2 regions of the Streptomyces sp. NPDC002795 genome follow, and region 2 is predicted to be linked to the other one. Evidence: riboswitches for the same ligand, from Rfam matches in the RefSeq annotation. Region 2 holds a riboswitch; the other holds the start of a gene.
The links. A riboswitch is a leader RNA that binds a small molecule or an ion and turns the genes downstream of it on or off. The one in region 2 is predicted to bind S-adenosylmethionine.
Positions count from the first base shown of each region.

Region 1: another riboswitch for S-adenosylmethionine. It lies ahead of thrC (threonine synthase); the one in region 2 lies ahead of ACFYWS_RS26960 (aminotransferase class V-fold PLP-dependent enzyme).

Region 1 covers NZ_JBIAQB010000002.1:869,884-879,103, reverse strand. Annotated here, with positions in the region: gene ACFYWS_RS08680 (ABC transporter substrate-binding protein) at 1-1,032, shown strand, start outside; gene ACFYWS_RS08675 (DUF3263 domain-containing protein) at 1,043-1,270, shown strand; gene otsB (trehalose-phosphatase) at 1,416-2,246, shown strand; gene ACFYWS_RS08665 (trehalose-6-phosphate synthase) at 2,223-3,608, opposite strand; gene ACFYWS_RS08660 (hypothetical protein) at 3,696-5,498, opposite strand; gene ACFYWS_RS08655 (glucosyl-3-phosphoglycerate synthase) at 5,536-6,483, opposite strand; SAM riboswitch class I at 6,645-6,799, shown strand; gene thrC (threonine synthase) at 6,818-8,119, shown strand; gene ACFYWS_RS08645 (MoaD/ThiS family protein) at 8,156-8,431, shown strand; gene ACFYWS_RS08640 (cold-shock protein) at 8,864-9,070, shown strand.
Region 2 covers NZ_JBIAQB010000009.1:155,587-164,806, reverse strand. Annotated here, with positions in the region: gene ACFYWS_RS26970 (SLC13 family permease) at 1-301, shown strand, start outside; gene ACFYWS_RS26965 (glycerate kinase) at 327-1,532, shown strand; gene ACFYWS_RS26960 (aminotransferase class V-fold PLP-dependent enzyme) at 1,484-2,857, opposite strand; SAM riboswitch class IV at 3,033-3,166, opposite strand; gene trpD (anthranilate phosphoribosyltransferase) at 3,254-4,318, opposite strand; gene ACFYWS_RS26950 (cytochrome bc complex cytochrome b subunit) at 4,452-6,089, opposite strand; gene ACFYWS_RS26945 (Rieske 2Fe-2S domain-containing protein) at 6,086-7,150, opposite strand; gene ACFYWS_RS26940 (c-type cytochrome) at 7,147-7,956, opposite strand; gene ACFYWS_RS26935 (heme-copper oxidase subunit III) at 8,038-8,658, opposite strand; gene ACFYWS_RS26930 (hypothetical protein) at 8,843-9,220, shown strand, end outside.

The DNA.
Region 1 (9,220 bases), on a different contig from region 2:
GTCGTCGACAAGAAGGTCAAGGACATGGTCGCCGCGGGCAACGCGCCCGACATGGCGCAGATCGGCGCGTACGCCGACTACGCGGCGGCGGGCAAGCTGTACTCCGTCGACAAGCTGCTCTCCGTGCCGGTCCAGGCCGATTTCGTCGGCCAGATGAGCCAGGCGGGCGAGATCAAGGGCGCGCAGTACGGCATGCCGTTCGCCGCCTCCACGCGCCGCCTCTTCTACAACAAGAAGCTCTTCACCCAGGCCGGGATCACGCCGCCGAAGACCTGGGCCGGTCTCGTCACCGCCGCCAAGGCGCTCAAGGCGCAGGGCGTGCGCTACCCCTTCGCGCTGCCGCTCGGCACCGAAGAGGCGCAGGCCGAGACGCTGATCTGGATGCTCAGCAACGGCGGCGGCTACACCGACAACGTCGGCAGCTACGCCCTCGACGACAAGAAGAACGTCGAGGCCCTGTCCTGGCTCAAGAACAACCTGGTCACCAAGGGCCTCACCGGCCCGACCGCCCCCGGCGAGCTCAACCGCACGCCCGCCTTCCAGGCCTTCGCCAAGGGCCAGGTCGGCATGTTGTCCGGCCACCCCACGCTGATGAACATGGCCAAGGCGAAGGGCGTCTCCTACGGTGACGTGGCGATCCCCGGACCGGACGGCACGCCCAGGTCCACGATGGGCGTCACCGACTGGATGATGGCGTTCAAGCAGGGCGGCCACCCCAAGGAGACCGGGGCGTTCCTCGACTACGCCTACAACAAGAAGAACGTCCTCGACTTCTCCCGCAAGTACACCGTCGCGCCCGTCACGGTCTCCGCGTCGAACGCCATGACGTCCTCGGCCAAGGACAAGGCCCTGCGCCCGTTCATCGACGAACTCGCGGGCGCCACGTACTACCCCGCCAACAAGACGTCCTGGCCCGAGGTCAGCGCCGAGATCAAGAAGCAGATCGGCTCCACCGTCACGCCGCAGGGCAGCGCGGCGGGCACCCTCGGCGCGATCCAGAACGAGGCGGCGGCCGCGGAATCCGCGGAGTAGCGTGACCGGTATGGAGCCTCTCGGTGACCGTGAGCGTGCGGTGCTTGTGTTCGAGGGCCGTGGGTGGCTCTCGCCGGGGGCCAAAGAGCGGGCGATCCGCGAGGAGCTGGACCTGGCGCCGGTCCGCTACTACCAGCTCCTCAACGCGCTCCTCGACGACCCTCGGGCCCTGGAGTTCGCCCCGGTGACGGTGAACCGCCTGCGGCGGGTCCGCGACGCGCGGCGCGGCGAGCGCTAGCCCCACCGTGGCTGGGCTTGGGGCTCTGCCCCATACCCCGCTGCTCAATCGCCGCAGGGGCTTGATATTTCAAGCCCCGCCGGCGATTGAGGCGCGGGGTCCGGGGCAGAGCCCCGAGGCGTCGACCCCGGCTATCGTCAATCGTATGGTCAGCCATGAGTACGCCCCCCGGACGACCGCAGGACGCGACGGCCTGGACGCCCTCCTGGCCCACCCGCGGAGCGCAGTCGTCGCCATCGACTTCGACGGCACCCTCGCCCCCATCGTCCCGGACCCCGACACCGCCCGCGCCCACCCCGACGTGGTCCCGGCCCTCGCCGCCCTCGCCCCGAAGGTCGCCGCGATCGCGGTCATCACGGGCCGCCCGGCGGGCACCGCGGTCCGCCACGGCGGCTTCGCGGGCGTGCCCGGCCTGGAGCACCTCGTCGTCCTCGGGCACTACGGCGCCGAACGCTGGGACGCCGCCACCGGCACGGTCAGCGCCCCCGCCCCGCACCCGGGCGTGGCCACCGTGAGGGCCGAACTCCCGGGCGTACTGGCCGGGTTCGACCTCTGGAACGACACGTACATCGAGGAGAAGGGCCGCGCCGTCGCGGTCCACACGCGCCGCGCGCGCGACCCGCAGGCCGCCTTCGAAACCCTCCGCGACCCCCTGTCGGAGCTCGCCGCCCGGCACGGCCTCATCGTGGAGCCGGGCCGCCTGGTCCTGGAGCTGCGGCCGCCCGGCGTCGACAAGGGCGTGGCGCTCACCGAGTACGTACGGGAGGTGGGCGCGGAGTCCGTCCTCTACGCGGGCGACGACCTCGGCGACCTCCCGGCCTTCGCGGCGGTGGAGAAGCTGCGCTCCGACGGAGTGCCGGGCCTCCTGGTGGCCGCGGACACGGTGGTGCCCGAACTCGCCGACAGGGCCGATCTGTTGGTGGAGGGCCCCGCAGAGCTGGCCGCCTTCTTCTCAGTCCTGGCGCAGCGCCTCTAGCTGCTCCAGGAACCACGCCCCTGGCGGCAGCGCCGTCGCCGCCGCGGCGAGCCGCTTCGTGCGCTCCGCCCGCTCGTCCTGAGGCATGGCGAGCGCCTCCGCGAGGGCCCGTGAAGTGCCGCTCACGTCATAGGGGTTGACGGTCAGCGCGTCCTCGGCCAGCTCCTCGTACGCCCCCGCCTCCCGCGAGAGCACCAGCACGCACCCCTCGTCGGAGACGACCGGCACCTCCTTGGCGACCAGGTTCATCCCGTCCCTGATCGGGTTCACCAGCGCCACGTCGGCGATCCGGTACGCGGCGAGCGAGCGCGCGAAGTCGTCCTTCACGTGCAGTACGACCGGCGTCCAACTCTCCGTAGCGAAACGAGAGTTGATGGCATCGGCGACCCGCTGGACCTCGTCCGTGTAATCCCGGTACACGGCCAGGTCCTGCCGCGACGGATAGGCGAACGCGACGTGCACGACCCGCTCCCGCCACTCGGGCGAGGACTCAAGGAGCAGCTCGTACGCCCGCAGCCCCCGCACGATGTTCTTGGACAGCTCGGTCCTGTCCACCCGCACGATCACCTTGCGGTCCGCGCCGATCTGCGCGCGCAGCGCCGCGAGCCGCTCCTCCACGTCGTCACGGTGGGCCCGCTCGCGCAGGAAGTCCGCGTCCGCGCCGAGCCCGTGCACCCCGATCCGGGTCCCGGACGTGCCGCCGACGAGATGCGTACAGCAGTCGGTGAAGGCGTCCGCCCAGCGCCGGGTCAGGAACGCACAGCGGTCGGCGCCGAGCATGCCCCTGAGCACCTGCTCGGCGATGTCGTCGGGCAGCATCCGGAAGTAGTCGACGGGCGCCCACGGCGTGTGCGAGAAGTGCCCGATGCGCAGGTCGCCGCGGAGCTCGCGGAGCATCCCCGGCACCAACGTCAGGTGATAGTCCTGCACGACCACCGTCGCGCCCGGCGCCGCCTCCTCGGCGAGCGCCTCGGCGAAGGCCCGGTTGTACGCCTCGTACGACGCCCACTGCCTGCGGAACTCCGGACCGAACGACGGCTCAAGAGGTGTCTGGTACAGCATGTGGTGCACGAACCACAGCACGGAGTTCGCGATCCCGTTGTACGCGTCCGTGTGCACGCCGGCGTCGATGTCGAGCATCCGCACACCCGGCTCGGTGACCCCGCGCCGCACCGCCTCCCGGTCGCCCTCGCTCAGCGCCGAGCACACCCACAGCTTGTCCTCGACGACGCTCAGCGCCGACACCAGACCGCCCCCGCCGCGCTTCGCCGCGATCCCTCCCGTGTCGTCGACCGCGTACGAGACCGGGCCGCGGTTGGACGCGACGAGAACCTCAGCAGCACCATGCGTCGTGGAACTCATACGGGCACGCTAGCCCGGCCCGGAAACGTTCAAACGTGAGGCCGGGCCCCGCCGGGGCCCGGCCGTATACGAAGACCTGCGGTCAGGTCAGTGCTTGCGGCCGCGGACGGCGGCGAGGACCAGCGCGCCGAGCCCGCACAGCGTGACGGCGAGCCCGCCGTACAGCGGCAGGTTCGAGCCGGTGCCGGTCTCGGCCATCTCGCCCGCGCTCGGCGGGTTGGGCGGGGTGGGCCGGGCCTGCGGGTTGTGGCTGCTCGTCGAGGGGGTCGACGGGGCCGGTGGGGTCGGCGAGGTCTCGGACGGCTGGTCGACCGGCTGCTTCGTCGGCGTCGGCGTCGGCGCCTCCCGCTCGATGGTGGGCGAGATGCCGCACCGCGCGTCCGTGGAGCCCTCCTCGCAGTTGGTGCGCGGAGTGTCGGCGGTGACGCTGTTCGTGAGCTTCCCGTCGCCGCTCACCGGGTCGTTGACCTTCACGGAGTACGTCACGGTCGCCGTCTCGCCGGCCGGGATGTCACCGGTGTAGCCGACCTTCGGCTCGGTGTAGGAGACGTCGCCGATGCTCGCCTGCGCGTCGTTGTTGTACGTCGCGTCGTCGAGGTTCTCGGTGAGGTCGTCGGTGAACTTGGCGTTGGGGTACGGCAGTCGGCTGACGTTCTTCGCCTTCACCGTGTACGTCACCGTGTCGCCGGGCTGCACCTCCGCAGGGCTCGCCGTCTTGGTGATCTCCAGGTCGGGCACGGGGACGGACAGGGCGAGCGCCGAGGGGACGTAGGTGTCGCCCTTGGTGGAGAAGTCGAGCGTGGTGGAGGTCGAGCCGACCGGGATCGGCTCGTCCCCGGCGGCCCGCGTGGAGCCGCCGCCCGTGACGTCGAACTCCTTCGCGTCGATGCTCAGGTTGTTGACCATCCTCGGGTCGAGGGCGCCGTCGTCCTCGGAGACGAAGAAGTTGTTGGTGTTGCCGGTGTGCGACTCGGTGATGTTCTGGCCGCCGACGGTGAACTTGTCGCCCGACGTGTTCCAGTCGCCCTCGTACGCGGTGACGCTGGCCCGCGGGGTGCCCGAGGTCCGGTAGAAGCCGTCCACGGTGACCCGGGTGGCCGGGGAGGTGGAGCGCTGCAGGACGTGGCCGCCGTAGATGTAGACGTTGCGGCGGTCCGGCGCGTAGGTCTCGTTCGGGCTGTCGTACTTGTAGACGACCGTCATCGACCAGCCGCCCACGCAGCCCTTGCCGGTGGGCGCCCAGATGTCGCCGACCGAGACCGGCACCGGGGTGCCCGTGCCGGTGACCCCGCTGAAGAGGCTCGTCACGTCGGCCTCGCCCGTGTAGAAGTGCGGGCCGTTGGTGGAGGCGGGGTCCTGGACCAGGTTCTCGGGGGAGACCTTGGCCGGGGCCGCGCCGTTCACGCCGACCACGGGGGTCGCGTCCAGCGGGTCGCCGGGCGAGGGGTCCACATCGGCGCCGGAGATGTCGCAGCGCTTCAGCTGGGCCCCGCTCGGCCCCTTGAACGTGCCGTCGTTGCCGCCGTAGAAGAGGCGGGCGTAGGCGACCTCGGCGCCGGGCGGGACGGAGACCTGGCCGGTGCTGGAGCCGTAGCCGTCCGTCGTCCCCGCGGTGTTGATCCGCTGCATGACAAAGGTGTTGTTGTTGTCCCTCCCCTCGCCGTTCGCGGCGACGGCGCAGCGCGCGGCCATGTTCGCGTCGTCCGTCGGGCAGCCCATGACCGTGTTGCCGATGGTCTTGAAGTCGCCGTAGATCGATTCGTCGTAGCGCTTGGCGAAGGGGGAGACCACGTCCGCGGAGGCGGGAGCCGGTGCCAGGCCCGTCAGGCAGGCGGCGAGGGCGGCTGTGACGGCGCAGGCCGCCTTGCCCTTGAGATGTCTGAGCAGCATAAAGGGCAATCTAGGCAAACATACGATTATGGGGCGTTTACGCCACGCGGCGCTCCGCGTACTCACCGATCTCGATCATCGGCGGGCGCTCCTCCGTGTCCACCGGGTGGGTGTGCGGTTCGAAGCCGTCCTCGCCGCGCTCGAACTGTGTGAGCACCGGCCTGATCAGGTGCCCGCGCGCGAGACGGAGCTGGGCGGTGCGGTAGATCGCCGCCGCCATCCGGCCCAGCGCCTGCCCGTCCTGGTGCCGGTGCTTGCGCACGCCGACGTCGACCTGGGCGAGCGCGTCGAGGCCCACGGTGTGCAGCGCGTCCACGAGCAGGCCGAGCTCCACGCCGTATCCGACGGGGAACGGGAGACGTTCGAGCAGCGAGCGCCGGGCCGCGTACTCGCCGCCCAACGGCTGGACGAATCCGGCCAGTTGGGGCCAGTGCAGATTGAGTATCGGCCGCGCCATCAGCTCCGTCACCCGGCCGCCCTGCCCGGCGGTCCCGGCCAGCGGACGGTCGTACATCGCCTTCACGAAGTCCACGCCCGGCTCGGTGAGCAGCGGGCCGACGATCCCGGAGACGAAGTCCGCGGAGAACTCACGCAGATCGGCGTCGACGAAGCACACGATGTCACCGGACGTGACGAACAGGGAGCGCCACAGCACCTCGCCCTTGCCGGGCCGGACCGGTATCCGCGGCAGGACCGCGTCCCGGTGCACGACGCGCGCCCCGGCCGCCGCCGCGACCTCGGAGGTGCGGTCGGTGGAGCCGGAGTCGATCACCACGAGCTCGTCGACGAGCGGCACCGCCTCCGTCATCAGCGTCCGCCGGATCTCGGAGACGATCTCGCCGACCGTCTCCTCCTCGTTCAGCGCGGGCAGCACGACACTCACCGTCTGCCCCGACGCGTGCTTGGCGGCGACCAGCCGGTGCAAGGGGTGCTCGGTCACGGACCAGGAGCGCCTGTTCAGCCAGCGCTCGACCTCTTCCAGCACGGTCTGGGTTCCTTCCCTAAGGATCCATATGTGATCCATCTCGCGGTTCGGACCCCTGTCTCACGAGCCCGGGCCTTCGGTTACAGTCTTGAACAAGGCCGGTGACCATCGCATGTCGGGGGTCGCCTGCAGTACACAACTGAATCCACACAATCGAATACCGCTCATCCAGAGGGGCAGAGGGATACGGCCCGTTGAAGCCCCGGCAACCCTCCAGCCGGTCTCGTCCGCACACCGCAGTGCGCCCGCGAGGCTCCCGGCTAGTGAAGGTGCCAAATCCGTCTCGTGGCGAGATGCGCCGCGAGGAAGATGAGGAGAAAGGGCCTCGCCTCTCATGGCTGTACAGACTGTCGCCACCGAAACGACCGCGAAGACCGTTGATCTCGGTCCGGCTTCCGGCCTCTCTTGTCGCGAGTGCGGCGCCGTCGTCCCGCTCGGCCCCGTCTTCGCCTGCGCCGAGTGTTTCGGACCGCTCGAAGTCGCGTACGAGCTGCCTGTCGGTGACCCCGAGGCGCTCCGCAAGCAGATCGAGTCCGGTCCCGCCAACATCTGGCGCTACGCCCCGCTGCTGCCCGTCCCGGCCGACGTCGCCGAGAAGCCGAACCTGAACCCCGGCTGGACCAAGCTCGTCAAGGCCGACAACCTGGGCCGTGAACTGGGCGTCGCCGAGGGCAAGTTGTTCGTCAAGGACGACTCCGGAAACCCGACGCACTCCTTCAAGGACCGCGTCGTCGCGCAGGCCATCGAGGCCGCCCGCGCCTTCGGCTTCACCACGCTCTCCTGCTCCTCCACCGGCAACCTGGCCGGCGCCGTCGGCGCCGCCGCCGCCCGTGCCGGCTTCCGGTCCTGCGTGTTCATCCCGCACGACCTGGAGCAGGGCAAGGTCGTCATGGCCGGTGTCTACGGCGGTGACCTCGTCGCCATCGAGGGCAACTACGACGACGTGAACCGCTTCTGCTCCGAGCTCATCGGCGACCCGCTGGGCGAGGGCTGGGGCTTCGTCAACGTCAACCTCCGCCCGTACTACGGCGAGGGCTCCAAGACGCTCGCGTACGAGATCTGCGAGCAGCTCGGCTGGCAGCTCCCGGACCAGCTGGTCATCCCGATCGCGTCCGGCTCGCAGTTCACGAAGATCGACAAGGGCCTGAAGGAGCTGATCAAGCTCGGCCTCGTCGAGGACAAGCCCTACAAGCTCTTCGGCGCCCAGGCCGAGGGCTGCTCCCCGGTCTCCGTCGCCTACAAGGGCGGCCACGACGTGGTCCGCCCGCAGAAGCCGACGACGATCGCCAAGTCCCTCGCCATCGGCAACCCGGCCGACGGCCCGTACGTCCTCGACATCGCGCGCCGCACCGGCGGCGCCGTGGAGGACGTCAACGACGAGCAGGTCGTCGACGCGATCAAGCTGCTCGCGCAGACGGAGGGCATCTTCGCCGAGACGGCGGGCGGTGTCACGCTGGGCGTCACGAAGAAGCTCATCGAGGCGGGCCTCATCGACCCGTCGCTCACCACCGTCGTACTGAACACCGGTGACGGGCTCAAGACGCTGGACGCGGTTGCCGATTCCTCGCAGGCCACGGCCACCATCCGGCCGAGCCTGGACGCGTTCCGCGAGGCCGGCCTCGCCGCCGACCTCTGAGTCCGACCGACACTTGTAGCAACAGGAGTTACCGCCATGAGCGTCAACGTTCGTATCCCCACCATCCTGCGCACCTACACCGGCGGAAAGTCCGAGGTGGCCGCCGAGGGCGCCACCCTGGCCGATGTCATCGCCGACCTCGAGAAGAACCACACCGGCATCGCCGCCCGCGTCCTCGACGACCAGGGCAAGCTGCGCCGCTTCGTGAACGTCTACGTGAACGACGACGACGTCCGCTTCGAGCAGGGCCTCGGGACGGCGACGCCGGACGGCGCCGGCGTCTCGATCATTCCGGCCGTCGCCGGCGGCTGATCCTTTGTAGTTCCACCCGGAGTTACCTGAATTGCCCCCTCCGCAAGAGAAGCGGAGGGGGCAATTCTGCATGGTTGAGCGCGGTACAGTTGGGGAAGCTGCTGCCTTTCCCTGTGCGGTGCATGACGGGCGCATATGAGTTCTCGCCCGAGGCCCGACAAGAAGTAGCCAAAGTGCTCTGCCCTTTCGGGCCTTTTACGGCATTTACGCGGCCCGACTTGCCCTGGGATCCGGTGAGTTGGCCCGGTTTCCCCGATCTGGCGTGCCCAGAATTCTCGTCCGATTGACCTGTTGCAGACGGCAGTCGGGCAGATACATTCAGCCGCGGTCGACGCGTTCCGGCGCACACCCCCATATCCCGTGGGGCGTGAGGTCTGACCCGGGTCCGCGAAGTGCGGTCCTGCGCAAGGGCCAGTAATAGGGGAGTTAGGCATGGCTCAGGGCACCGTCAAGTGGTTCAACGCGGAGAAGGGGTACGGCTTCATCGCGGTCGACGGTGGTGCGGATGTTTTCGTCCACTACAGCGCGATTCAGATGGACGGCTACCGCACCCTCGAAGAGGGTCAGCGAGTTGAATTCGAGATCTCGCAGGGCCAGAAGGGGCCGCAGGCCGACATGGTCCGCGTGGCCGCCGGCTGAACGCGCGCGTCAGACTGCACGCTTGTACGTCGCACGTCGTGGAGGGCTCGTCTCCCGGTTGGACCGGGGGGCGGGCCCTTCGTGCTGCCCGCGCCCACCAGGGGTTCTCGGGTGCAGCCTTGCACTCGCAGGGGTCGAGTGCTAATCATT
Region 2 (9,220 bases):
GATCCTCCAGTCCCGCTCGGCCCGCTCCTCCGTGCTCGTACCGCTCGTCGTGGCGGCGGCCGTCGGCGCGGGTGTCAACCCGGTCGCCGCCGCCCTCGCCTCCACCGCCGCCGCGGGCTTCTGCCACACGCTGCCCGCGTCCGCGAAGCCGGTGACGCTGTTCGCCCAGATACCCGGCGTACCCACCTACACCCCGCGCGACCTGCTCCGCCTGTCCGCCGTCCTCGCCCCGATGACGGCCGCGGTCGTCCTGCTGTGCGCGCTCACGCTGTGGCCGCTGCTCGGCGTACCCGTCCGTTGAAGCCGAACCCACCCTGGAGACCCACGTGTTGAGCCATTTCACCATCGCCCCCAGCGGCTTCAAGGAGTCCCTGTCCGCGGGCGCCGCCGCCGAGGCCATCGCCGCGGGCGTACGCCGCGTGGTCCCGGACGCCGAGACCGACCTCATCCCCCTCGTGGACGGCGGCGAGGGCACGGCCCGCGCGCTGGCCGCACAGGCCGGGGGCCGTCTGGTCGCGCTCCCGGCCACGGGCCCGGTCGGCCAGCGCGTCGGCACCCACTTCGCGCTGCTCCCCGACGGCACCGCGGTCGTCGAGATGGCGGCCGTCGCCGGGCTCTCCCTCGTCCCGCGCGAGCTGCGCGACCCGGGCACCACGACGACGTACGGCGTCGGCGAGCTGATCCGCGCGGCGCTCGACGCGGGCGCCCACCGCATTCTGGTGGGCTGCGGCGACTCCGGCACGTCGGACGGCGGCGCGGGCGCGCTGCAAGCGCTAGGCGCCCGCCTTCTCGACGCGTACGACATGCAACTCCCGCTGGGTGGAAGGGAGTTGGCGCACCTGCACCGCATCGACCCGGCCGGCCTCGATCCCCGTCTGAAGGACACCGAGATCCGGGTGGCGTGCAATCCGTTCAACGTGCTGTGCGGCGAACGCGGCGTCGCCCGCGTCTTCGGCCCGCAGAAGGGCGCGACGCCCACGCAGGTCGAACAGCTGGCGGCCGGCCTGGAGCACTGGGCGCACGTCCTGACACGCGATCTGGACGTACGTACCGACCTGTTCACCGGCCGGGGCACCGGCGCCTCCGGCGGGCTCGGCGCCGGCCTCGCCGCACTCGGCGCCCAGCTCCTCCCCCGCTTCGACGTCCTCCTCGACCACCTCGACCTCGACGCCCGCCTGGCCCGCGCCGACCTGGTCGTCACCGCCGAGGGCGCCCTCGACCACCAGACACCGCGCGGCAAGGTCCCCGCCGAAGTGGCCCGCCGCGCCAAGCGGTTCGGGCGCCCGGTGCTCGCCCTCGCGGGCACCATCGGAGAGGGCGCGCACACGGTGACGGCCACCGGCGTCGACGCCTACAGCTCGATCCTGCCCGCCCCGGTGACGCTCGCCGAAGCGCTGGGCCGGGGCGGCGAGTTCCTCACGGACGCCACCGAGCGGGCCCTGCGCATGATCCTGCTGGGCAGCCGGCTGCCTCGGTCATCGCCTCAGACGTTGGTGGTGTCCGGCACGCAGCGCCCGTCCTCCGTGCGGTAGTTCCAGCGCGCGCCCTCCCGCACGAGCTCCTTCACGGCGGACACGAACCGCTCCACGTGCTCGTCGGGCGTCCCGGCGCCGAAGCTGACGCGGATGGCGTTGAGCGACTTCTCGCCCGGCGCGGCCTCCGGCGCGCCGCACTCGCCCTGCTGCTGCGGGTCGGAGCCGAGCAGCGTGCGCACCAGCGGGTGGGCGCAGAACAGGCCGTCGCGCACCCCGATGCCGTACTCGGCGGAGAGCGCGGCGGCGAAGTGCGAGGAGTTCCAGCCGTCGACGACGAACGACAGCACGCCCACGCGCGGCGCGTCGTCCCCGAACAGCGACAGCACCTTCACCTCGGGCACCTCGGCGAGCCCCTCCTGGACCTCGCGGATCAGGTGCTGCTCGCGGGCGACGAGCTGGTCGAACCCGGCCTCGGTCAGCGCCTTGCAGGCGGAGGCGATGGAGTACACACCGATGACGTTCGGCGAACCGGCCTCGTGGCGGGCGGCGGTGGCGTGCCACTCGACGTCCACGCCGCCGTCCGCGCGCCGCGCGACCTTCTTGGACGCGCCGCCGCCCGCGAGGTACGGCTCGGCCCGCGTCAGCCAGTCGGAGCGGCCCGCGAGCACACCGGAGCCGAACGGGGCGTACAGCTTGTGCCCGGAGAAGGCGACCCAGTCGACGTCCAACTCCTGGACGGAGACCGGGTGATGGGGCGCGAGCTGCGCGGCGTCGAGCACGATGCGGGCACCGTGCGCGTGAGCGGCCGCCGCGAGCTCGCGCACCGGCCAGAGCTCACCGGTGACGTTGGAGGCACCGGTGACACAGACGAGGGCGGGGCCGTACGGGTCACGGTCGGCGAGGGCACGCTCCAGGGTGGCGACGGCCTCGCCGGGCGTACGAGGGGCGTTGAGGTACGTGACCCGCGCGTCGCGCCACGGCAGCAGCGAGGCGTGGTGCTCGGTCTCGAAGACGAACACCTCGCAGTCGGCGGGCAGCGCGGCGGCGAGCAGGTTGAGCGAGTCGGTGGTCGACCGGGTGAAGACGACCTGGTCGTCCTCGCGGCAGCCGAGGAACTCGGCGACGGCGACCCGGGAGTTCTCGAACAGGTCGGTGGACAGCTGCGACAGGTACCCGGCGCCGCGGTGCACGCTCCCGTAGTACGGCGCGTAGGCGGCGACGTCGTCCCACACCCGCTGCAGGGCGGGCGCGCTGGCCGCGTAGTCGAGGGCGGCGTACGTGACCTCGCCACCGGTGACGAGCGGCACGGTGACGTCCCGGCCGAGGACGGCCAGCGGGGCGATGGTCTCGGTACAGGCGGCGGCGTCGACGGAAACAGACATGCGTGAACTCCCTGGCGAGGTAAGCGAATTGACCATGCGGGAGCGCGACGGGACAGAGCTCTACAGCATGGAAAGAAGATGGAACGGGTACGCGGAGGCGGGGCCGATACGCCCTATCGCATTCGCTTGCTCACGAGACTGCTCCCTTGAGGACCAGGACCCCAGGGTTGCGAGGGGTCCGCGCTTGCCATACGCCTTGCTGCGTACGACCTGGTCTTCACCCAGGGCACCCCGCCACGGACGGAGGGTTGCCGGACAGCGGGCTGGGGCCTTCTGCAGTGAATAATCACAGCGCTGTCACTCATGACCTTGAAAAGCATCCTGCCACACGTCTCCGACATGGCAAGGGCGCAGTCCAAAATCTGGACTGCGCCCTGCGTCACACCACGTACGTGGCTACCGGTTGCTGGCCGCCACCCACCGCTCCAGGGCGGCCTTCGCCGCGCCGGAGTCGATCGACTCGGCGGCCCGGTCCATGCCGGCCCGGATCTGCTCGACGAGCGTGCCCTCGCCGGGCCGCACGGCCACCAGGGCCGCCGCCGCGTTCAGCAGCACCGCGTCGCGCACGGGCCCCTGCTCGCCGTCGAGGAGGCGCAGCGCGACCTCCGCGTTGTACGAGGGGTCGCCGCCGCGCAGCGCCTCGATGGGCACGACGCCGATGCCGACGTCGCGCGGGTCGAAGGACTCCTCGCGCACGGCGCCGTCGCGCACCACCCACACGCGCGAAGTCCCGGTGGTGGTCAGCTCGTCGAGCCCGTCGTCGCCGCGGAACACCAGGGACGAGTTGCCGCGCTCGGCGAAGACCCCGGCCACGATCGGCGCCATCCGGGCATCGGCGACGCCGACGGCCTGCGCCCTCACCTTGGCCGGGTTGGTCAGCGGGCCCAGCAGGTTGAAGACGGTACGGATGCCGAGCTGGCCGCGCGCGGCGCCTGCGTAACGCAGCGCGGGGTGGAACTTGATGGCGAAGCAGAACGTGATGCCGGCTTCCTCGGCGACCTCGGGCACCCGCTTCGGCGACAGGTCGAGATTGACGCCGAGCTTCTCCAGTACGTCGGAGGAGCCCGAGGCCGAGGAGGCCGCGCGGTTGCCGTGCTTGACGACCTTGGCGCCGGTCCCCGCGATGACGATCGCCGACATCGTGGAGATGTTGACCGTCTTCGCGCCGTCCCCGCCCGTACCGACGATGTCGACGGTCTCGCCGGGCACCTCGATCACGTTGGCGTGCTCGTACATGCCGCGTACGAGACCGGAGATCTCCTGCACGGTCTCGCCCTTGGCGCGCAGCGCCACCGCGAACCCGGCGATCTGCGCGTCGGTCGCCTCGCCCCGCATGATGCGGTCCATCGCCCACGCGGTGTCGTCGGCGCTCTGGTCGCGGCCTTCCAGCAGGCCGTTCAGGACGGCGGGCCAGGAACGGCCCGCCGCGGTGTCGCCTCCAGCGGGGTTCAAAGCGCTCATGGCCGCTCCCGTGTGCATCTGTGGGTTGAAAGGTGCTGCGGCCCTACCCTATCCAGGTCCCTGGACCGCAAAGAGCCCCCGTCCAGGCAATGGACGAGGGCTCCCGCGGTGGCTTACAGCGACGGATCAGAGATCAGTGGTGGCCGTGGCCGCTGGTGATCTCCTTGTACTCCTCGGCGGTCGGCTTCGGGATCTGGTTGTTCTCCCCGTAGTAACCGCGCGAGAGCTTGGTCCGCAGCTTCTGCAGCCGCGTGACCTTGCGCTCGACACCGTTCTCGTCGACCGACGGGCCGATCTCGGCCGGCGCGTACTGCTCGTGCGCCGTGAGCGTGTGCAGCGCCTCCTGGTCGAGCGGCTCGTGCACCTCGATGAACTCACCGTGCGGCAGGCGCTTGATGATGCCGGACTCGCGTCCGTGCAGCACCTTGTCCTTGTCGCGACGCTGGAGGCCGAGGCAGATCCGCTTGGTGACGATGAAGGCGACGACCGGCCCGACGAAGAACGCGATCCGGACGAACCAGGTGATCGCATTGATCGACAGGTGGAAGTGCGTGGCCCAGAGGTCGTTGCCGCCACCGATGAGCAGCACCATGTACCAGGTGGTCCACGCGACGCCGAAGGCCGTACGCGTCGGGACGTTGCGCGGGCGGTCCAGGATGTGGTGCTCGCGCTTGTCGCCGGTGACCCAGGACTCGATGAACGGGTAGACCGCGATCGCGACCAGGACCAGCGGGAAGATCATCAGCGGGACGAACACACCCAGGACGAGCGTGTGACCCCAGATGTCGATCTCCCAGCCCGGCATCACACGGATCAGGCCTTCGGAGAAGCCCATGTACCAGTCGGGCTGGGCGCCGGTGCCCACCTGGTCCGGCCGGTACGGGCCGATGGCCCAGATCGGGTTGATCGTGGCGATCGCCGCGACCACCGAGATGACACCGAAGACCAGGAAGAAGAAGCCACCCGCCTTGGCCATGTAGACCGGGAGCAGCGGCATGCCGACGACGTTCTTGTTGGTCTTTCCGGCACCCGCGAACTGCGTGTGCTTGTGGTAGAAGACCAGGATCAGGTGCGCCGCCATCAGGCCGAGCATGATGCCCGGCAGCAGCAGGATGTGCACCGAGTAGAACCGGGCCACGAAGTCGCCGCCGGGGAACTCTCCGCCGAACAGGAAGAACGACAGGTACGTGCCGACGATCGGCACGGACAGGACCGCGCCCTCCATGAAGCGGACACCCGTGCCGGAGAGCAGGTCGTCCGGGAGCGAGTAACCGGTGAAGCCGGTGAACATGCCCAGGACGAACAGCAGGAAGCCGAACAGCCAGTTGACCTCACGCGGCTTGCGGAACGCACCCGTGAAGAACACGCGCATCATGTGCACGAACATGCCCGCGAGGAAGATCAGCGCGGCCCAGTGGTGGATCTGACGGATCAGCAGGCCACCGCGCACATCGAAGGAGATGTGCATGGTCGAGTTGAACGCCTCGGACATCAGCTGTCCCTGCAGCGGGACGTAGCTGCCGTGGTACTCCACCTCGTTCATCGACGGGTGGAAGAACAGCGTCAGATACACACCCGTGAGGATGATGATGATGAAGCTGTACATGCAGATCTCGCCGAGCATGAAGGACCAGTGGTCCGGAAAGATCTTGCGCATGTTGGACTTGGCCAGGGAGTAGATCCCCAGACGTCCGTCGGCCCAGTCGGCTACGCGCTCGCCGGCCGGTGCCTTCTCGCGCGCAGGCGCGTCGTTCGTGGTCGTAGTACTCATCCGCGCTCCCAGAAGGCAGGACCGACGGGCTCAGCGAATTCGCTCAACGCCTCGAGGTGACCCTCTTCGTTGACGCCGATGCGCAGCTGCGGCAGCGCGTGACCGGCAGGACCGAAGATCACCCGGGCGCCGTCGGAGAGGTCGAAGGTGGACTGGTGGCACGGGCACAGCGCGTGGTGCGTCTGCTGCTCGTACAGCGAGATCGGACAACCGACGTGGGTGCAGATCTTCGAGTAGGCCACGATGCCCTCGTGGGACCACTCGAGTTCCTGCTTGTCCTTGATGTTCTCCGGCTGGATCCGGACAAGCATCAGGGCGTCCTTGGCGATGTTCTTCTGGAAGTCCTCGTCGTGCTCCTCCAGGCCCTCGGGCTTGGCGAAGGTGAGCGAGCCGACCGCGATGTCCGAAGGCAGCAGCGGCTCGTCCGTGTTCATGTTGACGAGGGTCACGCCCTTCTTCCACGACGTGGTGCGCAGCTTCTTCTCGGGCAGCGGCCCGAGGTCACGAAGCAGGACCACACCGGAAAGGGGCACCAGCGCCAGCGCACCGAACATCGTGTTGCGGATCAGCTTGCGACGGCCGAACTGCGACTCGCGGGCACCGTCGGCGAAGTCCTGCAGGACCTTCGCCTTGACCTCGGGCTCCGCCTCGATCGGGTGGCGCTCCTGGACGACCTCTTCGTCGGACATCAGGGTGCGGGCCCAGTGGACCGCGCCCGCGCCGATGCAGAACAGCGCCACACCGAGGGTCATGCCCAGCGCGAAGTTCAGCGCGCTGATGTGACCCAGCGGGAAGATGTAGACGCTCGTGTCGACGTCGATGGTGACGTACGAGGCGATGAAGCCGATGGTGGCCAGCATCGACACCATGAACAGGAAGGCAACGGCGCGCTCGGACCGCTTGGCGGCCCGCTCGTCGAGGTCCTGGATCCGGTGCTCGTGGGGCGGCAGACCCGGGTCGGTGAAGGGCTCTTCCTTCACCGCGACCGAGCCGTGCTCCGCGCCCTCGTCGGTGGCCCGCTCATCGGGCAGGTTCTCTTCTGGAATGTCTTGGCTACTCATGACTTCTTGGCCTTTGCGGTCCGAGCGGCAACCCAGATGGCGACGGCGATCAGACCGCCAAGACCGAAGATCCAGGCGAACAGGCCCTCACTGACCGGGCCGAGCCCGCCAAGCTTGAGTCCACCAGGGCTCTCGGTCTCGTCACCGTTGACCGCGTCGAGGTACGCGATGATGTCCTTCTTGTTCTGCTTGGTCATCGTCGTGTCCGGGAACGACGGCATGTTCTGCGGGCCGGTCTGCATGGCCTCGTAGATGTGCTTCGGGGCGACACCCTCAAGGCTCGGTGCGAACTTGCCGTGTGTCAGCGCGCCACCCTCACCAGTGAAGTTGTGGCACTGGGCGCAGTTGGTGCGGAACAGGTCGCCACCCTTGGCGATGTCCGCGCCGTTGGCGCTGTAGTCCTTGTCGGTCGGCGTGACCGGACCGGCGCCCAGGGACGCGACGTACGCCGCGAGCTGGTCGATCTCGGCCTGCGTGTAGATGACCTTCTTCTTCGGGACCTGCGCGCCCGGCTGCTGGGCAGGCATACGGCCGGTACCGACCTGGAAGTCGACGGCGGCTGAGCCGACGCCCACGAGGCTCGGCCCGTCGGAGGTGCCCTGACCGCCGGTTCCGTGGCAGCTGGCGCAGCCGACGGAGTAGAGCTTCTTGCCCTCGTCGATGGCGAGGGACTGGGCGGTTTCATCGGCCTGCGCCTTGTCCGCGGGTGCGAACGCGGCGTACAGCCCCCCGGTGGCCGCCAGCGCGAGGAGTAGGACGACGACCGCCGCCAGCGGATGGCGTCGTCGTGCGGAGAGCTTTTTCACGGATTACCCCGGTGTCAGGATCTTCTGCGTCGGTGCTGCGGAAATGTGTCGGGTACTACGCCCGATGCTGTGATCGTCGAACTACTTGATCAGGTAGATCGTGGCGAAGAGGCCGATCCAGACGACGTCCACGAAGTGCCAGTAATAGGACACGACGATGGCGGCCGTTGCCTGATGGTGGGTGAACCTCCGGGCCGCGTACGTCCTGCCGAGGACGAACAGGAAGGCGATGAGGCCACCTGTCACATGCATGCCGTGGAAGCCGGTGGTCAGGTAGAACACCGAGCCGTACGGGTCGGAGGAGAGCGAGAGCCCATCCTTCTTGACCAGCTCGGTGTACTCGTAGACCTGACCGCCGATGAAGATCGCACCCATGATGAAGGTGACGATGAACCACGATCGGAGCTTCTTCACGTCGCCGCGCTCAGCGGCGAACACGCCCATCTGGCACGTGAGTGAGGAGAGCACCAGGATCGTGGTGTTCGTCGCGGAGAACGGAAGATTCAGCGCATGCGCCATTTCCTTCCAGTGATCCGGTCCGGTCACCGATCGCAGGGTGAAGTACATCGCGAAGAGGGCCGCGAAGAACATCAGCTCGGAACTCAGCCAGATGATGGTTCCGACGCTGGTGAGGTTCGGTCGATTGACCGACGGGTGCGCGTGCCCGGTTTCTACTGTCGTTGCTGTCGCCACGACCGACATTATGTCGGTCGCTTATCTCGCCCTCACTCCGGGGGGTGCCGTTCGGAGTGTCTGGGTGGTGTGTCCAGCCCATATGGCCCATCGGAGCCGCGTGCGAACCGGTGTTGACGGGGTGTCGGGAGGAGTAGGCTCCGCGGCAGTTACGTTCTTGGGCTCCACCGACCGACAACGCCTCGGAGGAACGATGCAGTCGACCGCGACGGTTCTGGTCTACAGCGACGACGCCAACACGCGCGAGCAGGTGCGCCTCGCGACAGGCCGACGGCCCGCGTCCGACGCCCCCGAGGTTCAGTTCATCGAATGCGCGACACTCCCGGCCGTCCTGAAGGAGCTGGACCGGGGCGGCATCGACGCCTGCGTCCTGGACGGCGAGGCCGCTCCCGCGGGCGGTATGGGCGTGTGCCGGCAGATCAAGGACGAGATCTTCCACTGCCCGCCTGTGCTGCTCCTGATGGGCCGCCCGCAGGACGCGTGGCTGGCGACGTGGAGCCGCGCCGAGGCGGCTGTGACGCTCCCTGTGGAGCCCGTGGAGTTCGCCGAGGCGCTGGCCTCCCTGCTGCGC